2 regions of the Clostridium sp. 7_2_43FAA genome follow, and region 2 is predicted to be linked to the other one. Evidence: riboswitches for the same ligand, from Rfam matches in the RefSeq annotation. Region 2 holds a riboswitch; the other holds the start of a gene.

Region 1 (5,540 bases), 680 kb from region 2:
AATCTAGTGTTTAAGAAATAAAGTTGTAATAAAAATGGATATCTCTTCTTTTGGATTTCTTCTTCACTTTCACTATAAAACAAAGGCAAAATAGGGTTATCATCTACACTTTCATAAAATACATCCGATTTAAAGTGCTCCCCTAAAATTTCCGCTACAGAACTTTTTCCAAGACCTATCATCCCACCAACAACTATCAACATGCTTCACCTATCCTTTACTTTTTGTCTTTCTCTATATTACATAATTTAAAATTTACTTTCAAGTCTTGACTTTTATTTTTATACCATATATAGTATTTATTCTTTCTATAAACCACCTTATATAGTAGTTATACTATTCTTAAAATCTATATATTCATATTTATTTGAATTATCAGTGATTTCATCAATATATTGATAATCTAAAATAAAAAGAACTTGTAAACTAGGTCATTTATAACCTAATTCACAAGTTCTTTTGTATATATTTTATTTACATAAGCTCTAATACTTCTTTTTTTATAGCCACAAATTTATCACTAGTAACTATATCTTCATTTCTTTCTTTAGGCAAATTAACTTTTATTTCACCTTTTATTATTGCAGGTTTTTCTGATATTATATATATCCTGTTAGAAAGTAGTATTGCCTCCTCTATATCATGAGTTATTAATAATATAGTTGAATTAATTTCTTTAGTTAAATCTAAAAGCCATTTTTGCATCTTTCTTCTTGTTATTGAATCTAATGCTCCAAAGGGTTCATCTAAAAGCATTATATCATTAGATGTTAAATAAGTTTTCAAAAAGTTTGCTCTTTGCTTCATTCCACCAGATAATTGTGATGGGTATTTATATTCAAATCCATTAAGACCAAATTCATCTATATGCTTTTTTACTTTTTCCCTTGCATTCTTTTTACTATTCCCCTTAAATATAATCGGAATTCCTATATTATCTATAACTTTTTTCCAAGGAACCATCATATCCTTTTGATACATGTAGCTTAAGTCTCCATTTACTTCTACTTCTCCCCTATCGCTATTTATGAGATTAGTTAAAATATTAAATATTGTACTTTTACCACTACCTGATGGCCCTAGAATAGATACAAGTTCCCCTTCTTTAACTTCTATATTAATATCTCTTAATATTTCCATATCATCGAAAAATTTAGATATATTTTTTAACACAATTTTATTTTGATAAGAACTCATTTGTATAAGCCTCGCTTGCTTTCATTTCCTTATTTATTAATTTATTATCATATAAGAATTTTGTATAGTTATCCCAAACGCTATCTTTCATTTCTCCCCATACATTAGTATCTTCCTTATATTTCTCTGCAAGATACTTTTGACTTTCTATTGCAAGCTCTTCACTAATCTCAGGTACTTTACTTACCAATAATTTAGCACTTTCTTCTGGATTTGCTATAGCTTCTTCATATCCCTTAGTAGTTGCTTCCATAAACTTCTTAGCTAAATCTTTTTTATTATTAACAGTATCTTCAGTTGCTGCAATAATTGGTGTATAATAATCTAAAGCTGGATCTAAATCTCTAACTGGTATATAGTTTATATCAAAGCCTCTTAACTTAGCTTCAATATTAGTCCACGCTTCAAATGTCCACTCAAAATCCAAATTATTCTTAGTCGCTATAAAGAAATCTTCTGTCCCTGCATCTACAATTTTTAACTTACTAAAGTCAGCTGCATTTTTCTCCATAACAGCTTTTAATATAGCTTGTTCCGATGGACTTCCCCATCCACCATAAACTTTATTTTCAAAATCCTTAACTGTTTCAATTCCCTTTTCTTTTGGAGACGCAAAGCCTGATGTATTATGTTGAATTATTGCTGCTATTGCTTTAACTGGAAGTGGACTATCTGATGTTCTTGCATATGTTAAATCTTCTTGATAGCTTACTGCAAAATCTCCTTTACCAGCAGCTAAAAGTTGAAGTGATGAACCTTCTGATGGTTGTATAATTTCAACATCTAATCCAAGATCTTTATAATATCCTTTTTCCTTTGCAACATATAATCCTGTATGATTAGTATTAGGTGTCCAATCTAAAATTACAGTTACCTTTTGTAAGTCTTCTGAATTTTTTACTTCATCATTTTTACTACATCCAGCAAATAATGTAAGTGCTGTTACTGATGCTAATACTACTGATATAATTTTCTTTTTTAACATTATTCTTTCACCTCTAAATTCATTGTTCTTAATTTTATTTCTTCATACTTAGTTTTTTATTATTCCAAGGGGTAAATAACTTTTCCATTAAAGAAACTAAAAGGAATATCCCCATACTTATAACTACTATAATTACTATTGATGCAAACATCTTGTCTAATGCATATGCACTTCTTGCTCTTGTCATATATACTCCAAGACCTTTATCTCCTCCAAGCCACTCTCCAATTACAGCTCCCATAATACTATATGTTGCTGCAATTCTCATACCTGAAAAGAAATTTATCATTCCATAAGGTAACTTTAAATGTAAAAATACATTAAGTTTAGATGCTCCCATTAGCTTAAAATGATTTATTAAATCCTTATCTACACCTTCAAGCCCATCAACTATACTAATTACTATAGGGAAAAAGCATACTATAACTACAACTATTATTTTAGGTAATGCTCCAAAACCAAACCAGATTATAAATAATGGTGCAAGAGCAACTGTTGGTATAGTTTGAGAAATAACAAGCACTGGATATAAAGCTCTTTTTATTAATGGAACCATATCCATAATCACTGCTAATATAATTGATAATGCTATTGCAATTAAAAATCCTACCATTCCTTCATATAATGTTGCTAAAATATGTGGTATCATAGTTTTAAAATCTTTAATTAATACTTCTATAACATCCGTTGGAGCAGGTAAGATATACTTTTCTATTCCTCCAACATTCACTATAATTTCCCATATAATTAATAAAATTAAAATAAAGACTATAGGTGCTATTTTATTTCCTATACTTCTTAATCTTTTCATCCATCGTCACGCCTTCTTTTTTATAGTCTATTTTAACCATAGATACTACTCTTGATGCACCTTCTTCAGTACAAATTTCTTGAGCTCTCTTTACTATTTCTAATAATTCTTCAAGTTCACCCTCCATTGTTGTTTCCATAGCTCCTACTTCATACTTAACACCAGTAGATTCTATATACTCAATAACCTTGTCCACAACAGGATAAATTCTATCCTCCATTACTGTTGGTATAACTTGAAGACTTACATTACAAAGTGACATAACCTTTTCCTCCTCTTAATATATTTAAAAGTAAATAAATCCTATTTTGTCCATAGCGTAAAAAAATACAGTATCTCTGATTAGAAATACTGTTTTATAGTTCAATTTGTATATTTATATTCAATAACAAATAATCTCCCTACGTTGGCATTATCCAAATCAGGTTCATGGGTCAAAATAGTATCAATTTTATCTCAGGCAGTTCACTGCCCCCCCAGATTTCTATTTACTTTTTATAATTCCATTTTATGCATATTCACTCTAAATGTCAAGTCAATCAATAATCCTTATCAATTAAAGAAACTTATTATCAAATAAATTTAAGAAGTCTATTACTTATTGCATACTTATTCTAAGTATCTCTTTTATTTGCTCCATATAACACAATTATAAGTCCTAAAATTCCTACTATTATTTTTATAGTTGCCATTGAAATTAAAATAGAAAATAATATCACTGAAATTCCAATAATCATAATTTTTAAAGGTGACGTTTGATTTTGAACAACTTTATACACATATATACCTAATAAAATTAAAACTGCTATCATAATTAGCATTGGTATACCAACAAACATAAGATTCATCATTTAACTTCTCACCTTTCCAAATTTAATGTATATCTCAACACAAGACTTTATTTTACTTTATTTATACATAGGAGCTATCACACAATTTAAAATTAATAAGCTTCGCGACATCTACTATAATTAAATTATTCTAATTAATGATTTTTGAATAATTTTTCTCTATACTCTTCAGTAATTCATTAAGCTCTATCTTCTTATAATCTGAAACCTTTTTAGCTACATCTATTATAGCACTTGGATAACCATATTCTCCATTTACCCATTCTAATGCTGTTGGTCCATCAGTTTCTATAAGTAATTTATCTAATGGTATTTTATCTAAAATTTCATTAGTTTTATCTGAATAACCTATATCTACACTTATTGTAAAATAACAACCAAGTTCAATATATTTTTCTAAAGTACTTATTTCTCCACTATACCAATGTATAATTGCCTTATTATAATTATTCTTTTTAAGAATACTATAAATTTCCTCTTCTGCCCCTTTTGTATGAATACTTACAAACTTATTTCCTTTAATACTTTCGTTTAATATAAAATTAAAAATTCTTCTTTGTGCTTCATAAGTACTTGTATCTTCTACCCAGACATAATCTAAGCCTATTTCACCTATTATTTCACTTTCATTTATGTATGGTATAAGATTTTCTAAGTTTCCTTTATATTCTGCTGCTTTCCACGGATGAATACCAAAGCATGGTTTAATAAATTCACTTTGTTTACTGTATTCTTTATTTTTCATATAGCTTTCTATATCCATACTATTAGCTAAGGTTAATATTTCATTCTTATTTATATCTTCAATTGCTTTTTCTATATTTTTTTCAAAAAAATCTAAATGTGTGTGTGCATCTATATACATATTTCCTCCATGAATTCTAATTGATTTGTTCAGTTTCTAATAAATTTTTTGTCTTTAAAATCAACCCCTGATTCATCAGCAATATATCGTTCTACTTTCATATGCAAATCATATTTTTCTCTAAGCCTAGTAATTTTTGCCATCATTGATGAAGCATGATGTACATCAAGAGATTGCTGGTCTTTCCACCTATCAATTAAAAGTACAGTTTCCTCGTCATCCATAGGAAAAAAATATTCGTATTGTATATTTCCATTTTCGGCACGAATATCATTTACAACTCCACTTGAGATCATCTCTTCTGCAAATTTTTTAGCATTCCCATTTTTACCTGTATAATAAATGTTTACAGTAATCGCCATTTTGATTTACCTCCTCAAATTCTAATTTAAGTAGCACACTTAACTCTTTCAAATTTACATTCTATAGTAATAATTTCTTAATTATGTCCTTTTAATGTTACTGATATAATTTCTGGTCTATTAAATACTCTTACTGGAAATAAACTATTCCCTAACCCCCTACTAACAAACATTGTAATTTTATCACTACTATAACTTCCACTAGTATATTTAGGGAAAAATCCTTGATTTGGAGCTATAATTCCTCCTATAAATGGAATTCTAATTTGCCCTCCGTGAGCATGTCCTGAAAAAACTAAATTTATATTATTTTTAGTATATATATCAAATAACTCTGGTCTATGTGAAAGTAAAATCTTAAATCCTTCAATACTTGACCAATTATTTAAATATTCCTCAATATTACTTATATCAGTTCCTTCTATATAATTTGATGTAATAAAAGATGGGTCAGATACCCCCAAAAGAT
Region 2 (5,540 bases):
CTAAGAACTATAATGCTCCAGAAGGTAGCTATTCAAGTGATCCATACGATCCAATATCAAGAATAATAGAGCTTAGAGAAATGATTAAAATTCTTCATAAAAATGGTATAAGAGTAGTTATGGATGTAGTATATAATCATATGCAAGAAACAAGAAGCTTAGATAATATAGTTTCAGCATATTATTTTCGAACTGATTATAGAGGTAGATTTACAAATGGGTCAGGTTGTGGTAATGAAATAGCAACTGAAAGACCTATGGTTAGAAGGTTTATAATTGATTCAATAAAACATTGGCTTAAAGATTATAATATAGATGGGTTAAGATTTGATCTTATGGAATTAATAGATATAGATACTATGAAAGAAATTGTAAAAGTAAGTAAAGAAATAGATGATAGTATATTAATTTATGGAGAGCCGTGGAAGGGTGGCGAATCGGTACTTTCAAATGGAACTTATAAGGGGAGTCAAAGAGGTGAAGAGTTTTCCATATTTAATGATACCTTTAGAGATTTTATAAGAGGAAATAATAGTCCATCATATGGATTTGTCAATGGAAATCAACATGATGGAGCCACAGCATGGAGCATAATAGAGGGATTAAAAGGATCTATAAATACATTGACATATAACCCAAGAGAAAGTATAAATTATGTAGATGCACATGATAATTATACTCTTTGGGATCAAATCGAAAAAAGCTTAACACCTGGAATTAAAGAAAAAGATTATAGAAAAATAAAAGACGAAAATATATTTGATAATCATTTAGTGAGAAGAAATATATTAGCACTTGCAATAATTTTAACAGCACAAGGAATACCATTTATACAAGGTGGAGCCGAAATATTAAGAACAAAAAACGGTGATCATAACAGTTATAAGAGCCCTGATAACATAAATGCAATATTTTGGAGATATAAAGCAAAATATATTGAAGTATTTAATTATATAAAGGGTTTAATAGAAATTAGGAAGAATTTTAAAGCTTTTAGGTTAGATAAGAGGGAAGAGTTAAATAATCTTGAAATTAGTTTTTTAAATGGAGAAGAAAATGTTGGAGTAATTAAATGGCATTTTAAAAATTTAAATATTATAGAAGAGAATATTAATGATTTAATTGTAGTATATAATGGAACTTCAATAGACGATTATGATATAAATCAATATATGCCAGTTTCAAAAAATGGAAAATGGAATATAATTGCTGATTTTAATAAAGCAGGAGTAGAAGTAATAAAGACAGTTAAAACATCAGAGGTTCCTAAAATGAAGTCATACTCAATTATAATATTATATTCATAATAAATTTATATAAGGGAAATAGATAATATAAATTATAATAAGAGCTAATTACATTTAGCTCTTATTATATGTTTAATTATATTGCTATTCACTTATTTTCCTTAAATACTTAATGATTTCTAATAATAAATTTTTACTAAATAATCATAATACATAATTAAATAAATTAATATTATCAAATTTCAATCTATAATAATTAATAAAAATTATAATGTGAAATTGTTACTGGTCTTAATGATTCTATTTATTGGAAGTAGCGCTATAATGATTAGGACTACAATTAAATTTCCTCCAACGACTAACCCATTAGCAACTAAGGAATAAATCATAGGAGACCAGCCTTCAGGAGCAAATTGTCCAAAGAATAAAAAGCCTGATATAAAGTGAAATATAAATCTAACAAACATACCTACAAAGGTACCTAAGAGCTTTTTATTTTTAAAATATCCAGCAAGTCCTACAGCCATAAATGGAAGAGGATAATCAAAAAGAACTTGAATTGGATGGAGTATATAAGGACTTATGATTAAATAGATAACGCCAAATAAAAATCCAGTAAGCATACCTATTTCAGGGCCGTACATAAAAGCAATAATTAAAATAGGAACCATACTTCCTAAGTTTATACTTCCAGCACCATTAGGCAAGTCCACAATCTTTATAAGGTGAAGTATTGTAGCTAGAGCTAAAGCAATACCTATTCTAGACATAATTTTAGCATCTAGATTAATTTTCTTAAATTTAATAAGTGCTAATATTAAAATTACTACTCCTATAAGAGTAGCTAAAGAAAGTGGGTTTTTAAAAATTTCAGTAAAACCTTCTTTTAATGTGTTAATAAAATTATCCATAAAAAATACCTCCTAAAAGTTGCTAGGAGGTATACTTATAGCTTTGATATAATCATTTCTACAAAAGTACATCGTGACTTTCCTACGCTGGTATTATCCAGATCAGGTAAAGAGGGTTAATGAATTATCATTTCTCAGCCATAAGGCACCCCTAGCACTTAAATTATTTAATTATAAGTAAAGTTTACATAAATTTGTATTAAAAGTCAATATTTAATTATTATAATATTTCATTTATAATGAATCTTTTAAGAGAATTTCTATAAATAGACTTTAAAGAAATAATTTTGTAATAATTAACTATTTATTTAAAATATAAAACGATGTAGTATAATAAATGAGTTTAATATAATACATTGAAACTAAATATATTTTCTTATACGGAGGAAGAAGATGATAAAAACTAAAAAGACAAGAATAATAGGTATTTTCCTTATAGTGATACTTATTGTTTTAGGAAGTACTGGAACTTATCTTGTAAAAGTTAACAAGGAAAAAAGTTTAAATATACAAATAGAAGAAGTAAATAAAAGTTTTAGTTCTTTGAAAATTCCTAATATGAATAGTGATGAAGAAGAATTTTATAACAAATTAAAAGATAGTTTTAATAAATCTATAGGTGATAAAATTTAAGTGAGGCTAATAATGTTTTAAATAAGATAAATGATTTAAAGTCTTCAGTAGAAAAGAGCGTTAAAGAAGAAGAGAAAAATGCGGAAGAAGAAAAAATAAAAAAAGAAAATGAAAGAGAATTAGTTTTAAAAGATGAATCTGACAAAAAAGAAGACGAAGTAAAAGAAAATACTATAAATAAAGTTGATACATCAAATATACAGCAATCAATTCCTACTAATAATGAGCCTAAAATTTCTAATACTTATGTTGCTCAAAATTCTAGACAAATAATTTCAGTAGTAAGCACGGGCGGTACAGCGGAGTTAGTCTTATGGCAAAAAGATAGTAATGGAAAATGGTATGAATATGATAGTATGTTTGCAAGGCTTGGAGAAAATGGAATGAAGGCTGCAAAGGATGTCTATGAAATGGACTTATGCACACCAACTGGAGTATATAGTTTAACAGAAGCTTTTGGAGCAGCACAAAACCCAGAAAGTGGGGTTCCATATAGAGTTTTGGATGGATCAGAATATTGGATAGATGATGTTAATTCTCCTTATTATAATACAATGCAATTTGGAGAACCAAATGGAAGATGGAACTCAGCTGAGTATTTAATAGAGCATAGTAATTCATATAAATATGCTTTAGTAATTGATTATAATAGATACCCTGTTGTAATTGGTAAAAGTTCAGCTATATTTCTACATGTAGATGTTGGAGTTCCTACTTGGGGATGTGTAGCAGTTGAGGAAAGTAATATGAAGGAAATCTTACAATGGATAAAGCAAGGAGATAATCCTAAAATAAAGCTGTCTTTAAGCTATAATGAGCTTTATAGTTATTAATTAATAAATTATGTATATTATTTAAATTGAAAGTTATACATTATATTTATAATTAGTGTATAGCTTTTTTATTTTAAAGTTATAGGTTAAATAGAAATTATTTATAATTATTTTATATGAAAAATATGGTATATATATTATGAAAGGAGAAAAATAGGGATTTTATAAGAAATATTAAACTATTAGAAAAAAAGGGGATTAGTATGAGAATTTATTTTGAAAAATTATCTAGGGACAAATTATTAAAGTTTATTATTACAATCATAACTTCTGTAGTGATATTTAATACTAGTAGTATTATTACAAAAGCAAATACAGATATAAAATTTCCAACAGGAACTTGGCAAGGAATAGTTGATGGAAAGCATGGGGAAGGTGGATTATTTTATAGGCTAAAGTTTAAATCTAATGGCAATGTATTAGTAATAAAACAATTTGGAGATGGAGAAATAAAGGAAGAAAAGATATGGGAAAATAAGAATAATAATATAATAATAAAGAGTAAAGCAAGTGATGTAATAAAAGAATTAGATAATGGAAATTTAAAGATATTAGATGAGAAGTCTATAGAGTATAATAATGGTTTTTATAATACAATATTTAAAGAGCATAAAGGAACTTTATCAATAATACATTGGATTTCAGCATTAATTGGACTAATAACATTAAATGAACTATTTAGAAGAAAAAAGTTAGCTGCTATAGGATTTTTCTTTGTGTTACCAATAATAATGATTCCATTATGGTCAAGTAATGGAGTTACATATTGGTTTAAATGGATTAAGGTTTATTCAGCAGTTGCTGGAAGTGTTTGGTTTATATTTGTTAGATTTACTAAAATAGGGGTCAAGAAATGGAGTAAAATGATAGTTGCTTTAATATTATCTGCAAATATTATTGAGGCGGTAGTACAAGATTTTTCTATGGGCAATTTACCTAATATATTAAATGGTATTGCTGGAGTTTTATCAATAATAACTTTATTTTATGGATGGAAAGAAATTGGGCCAGATAATTCAAAAGAAAAAGATATGATTTGGGAAAAGATGCCGCTTCTTTGGATAATAGCATATGATGTTTGGAATTGGACTTTTGTATATTTAAACTTTCCAGGATCAGCGTCACTTCAATTTATAGTTATATTATCTTCTACAATTCCAGCTATATTTATTAAAAAAGGGACCTGGCTTCAAGCAAGGGCATTTACTCTTGCAGCTTGGTTTATGTATTATTTTACATTTCCAAGGTTTACAGAATCAGTTGAGCTTTTGGTTCCAAGGAATAGTATATTTATGATTGGAATATCGTTACTTAGTATTATATTAAATTTAGCTTATGCTATTGTTTATATAAAGAGATATAAAAGTGAAACAAAAATAAGAATAAAAGAGATTAGTACTGATAATTAACTTAAATTTCTTGAAAAGATAATAAGAAGATATAAGGTAATAAAATAAAAAGAGATAGACTTTTCCTATAATTATCAAGATTATTTATTTTTATATAAGCATGAGAATTGTTGATTAAAAACTATATAAATAAATGGCTAGCAAAATATAAACTTGATATTTACTAACCATTTATTTTTTATAGTTAATTTAACTAACCATATCGATAAATTCTTCTTTTTCTTGGAGATGCAAGATAATTATATGCAGCAGTCCAGTAAGGAAGTAGGTCTGGCTTATATTCTAAAACATCTTTTAAAAATTTATCAAATAAATGAAGCTTAACTAATATTTTTATTATGTCTTTAGGGTATGGTGTTACTTTAGTATATGGCTTTCTAGGATCTATAACCATAATTTTACCTTTTGAGTTTATAAATATATGAGCATTTCTTATGTTAATTCTTTTAAACTTAAGTCTTTTCAAATCCTCGATTAAATCTATTATTTCTATAGATAAATTATAAG

Evidence for each region. Region 2 has a riboswitch for thiamine pyrophosphate ahead of thiT (energy-coupled thiamine transporter ThiT). Riboswitches for the same ligand answer to the same signal wherever they lie in the genome.
Region 1: another riboswitch for thiamine pyrophosphate. It lies ahead of CSBG_RS04685 (thiamine-binding protein); the one in region 2 lies ahead of thiT (energy-coupled thiamine transporter ThiT).

What each region holds. Positions count from the first base shown of each region.
Region 1 covers NZ_JH815222.1:655,934-661,473, reverse strand. Annotated here, with positions in the region: gene CSBG_RS04705 (deoxynucleoside kinase) at 1-203, opposite strand, end outside; gene CSBG_RS04700 (ABC transporter ATP-binding protein) at 475-1,197, opposite strand; gene CSBG_RS04695 (ABC transporter substrate-binding protein) at 1,178-2,182, opposite strand; gene CSBG_RS04690 (ABC transporter permease) at 2,217-2,993, opposite strand; gene CSBG_RS04685 (thiamine-binding protein) at 2,965-3,255, opposite strand; TPP riboswitch at 3,375-3,482, opposite strand; gene CSBG_RS04680 (hypothetical protein) at 3,608-3,844, opposite strand; gene CSBG_RS04675 (TatD family hydrolase) at 3,975-4,709, opposite strand; gene CSBG_RS04670 (antibiotic biosynthesis monooxygenase) at 4,739-5,071, opposite strand; gene CSBG_RS04665 (metallophosphoesterase) at 5,149-5,540, opposite strand, start outside.
Region 2 covers NZ_JH815222.1:1,331,077-1,336,616, forward strand. Annotated here, with positions in the region: gene pulA (type I pullulanase) at 1-1,307, shown strand, start outside; gene thiT (energy-coupled thiamine transporter ThiT) at 1,514-2,158, opposite strand; TPP riboswitch at 2,221-2,321, opposite strand; gene CSBG_RS07820 (hypothetical protein) at 2,552-2,791, shown strand; gene CSBG_RS07825 (L,D-transpeptidase family protein) at 3,064-3,624, shown strand; gene CSBG_RS07830 (DUF5692 family protein) at 3,828-5,033, shown strand; gene CSBG_RS07835 (serine/threonine protein kinase) at 5,227-5,540, opposite strand, start outside.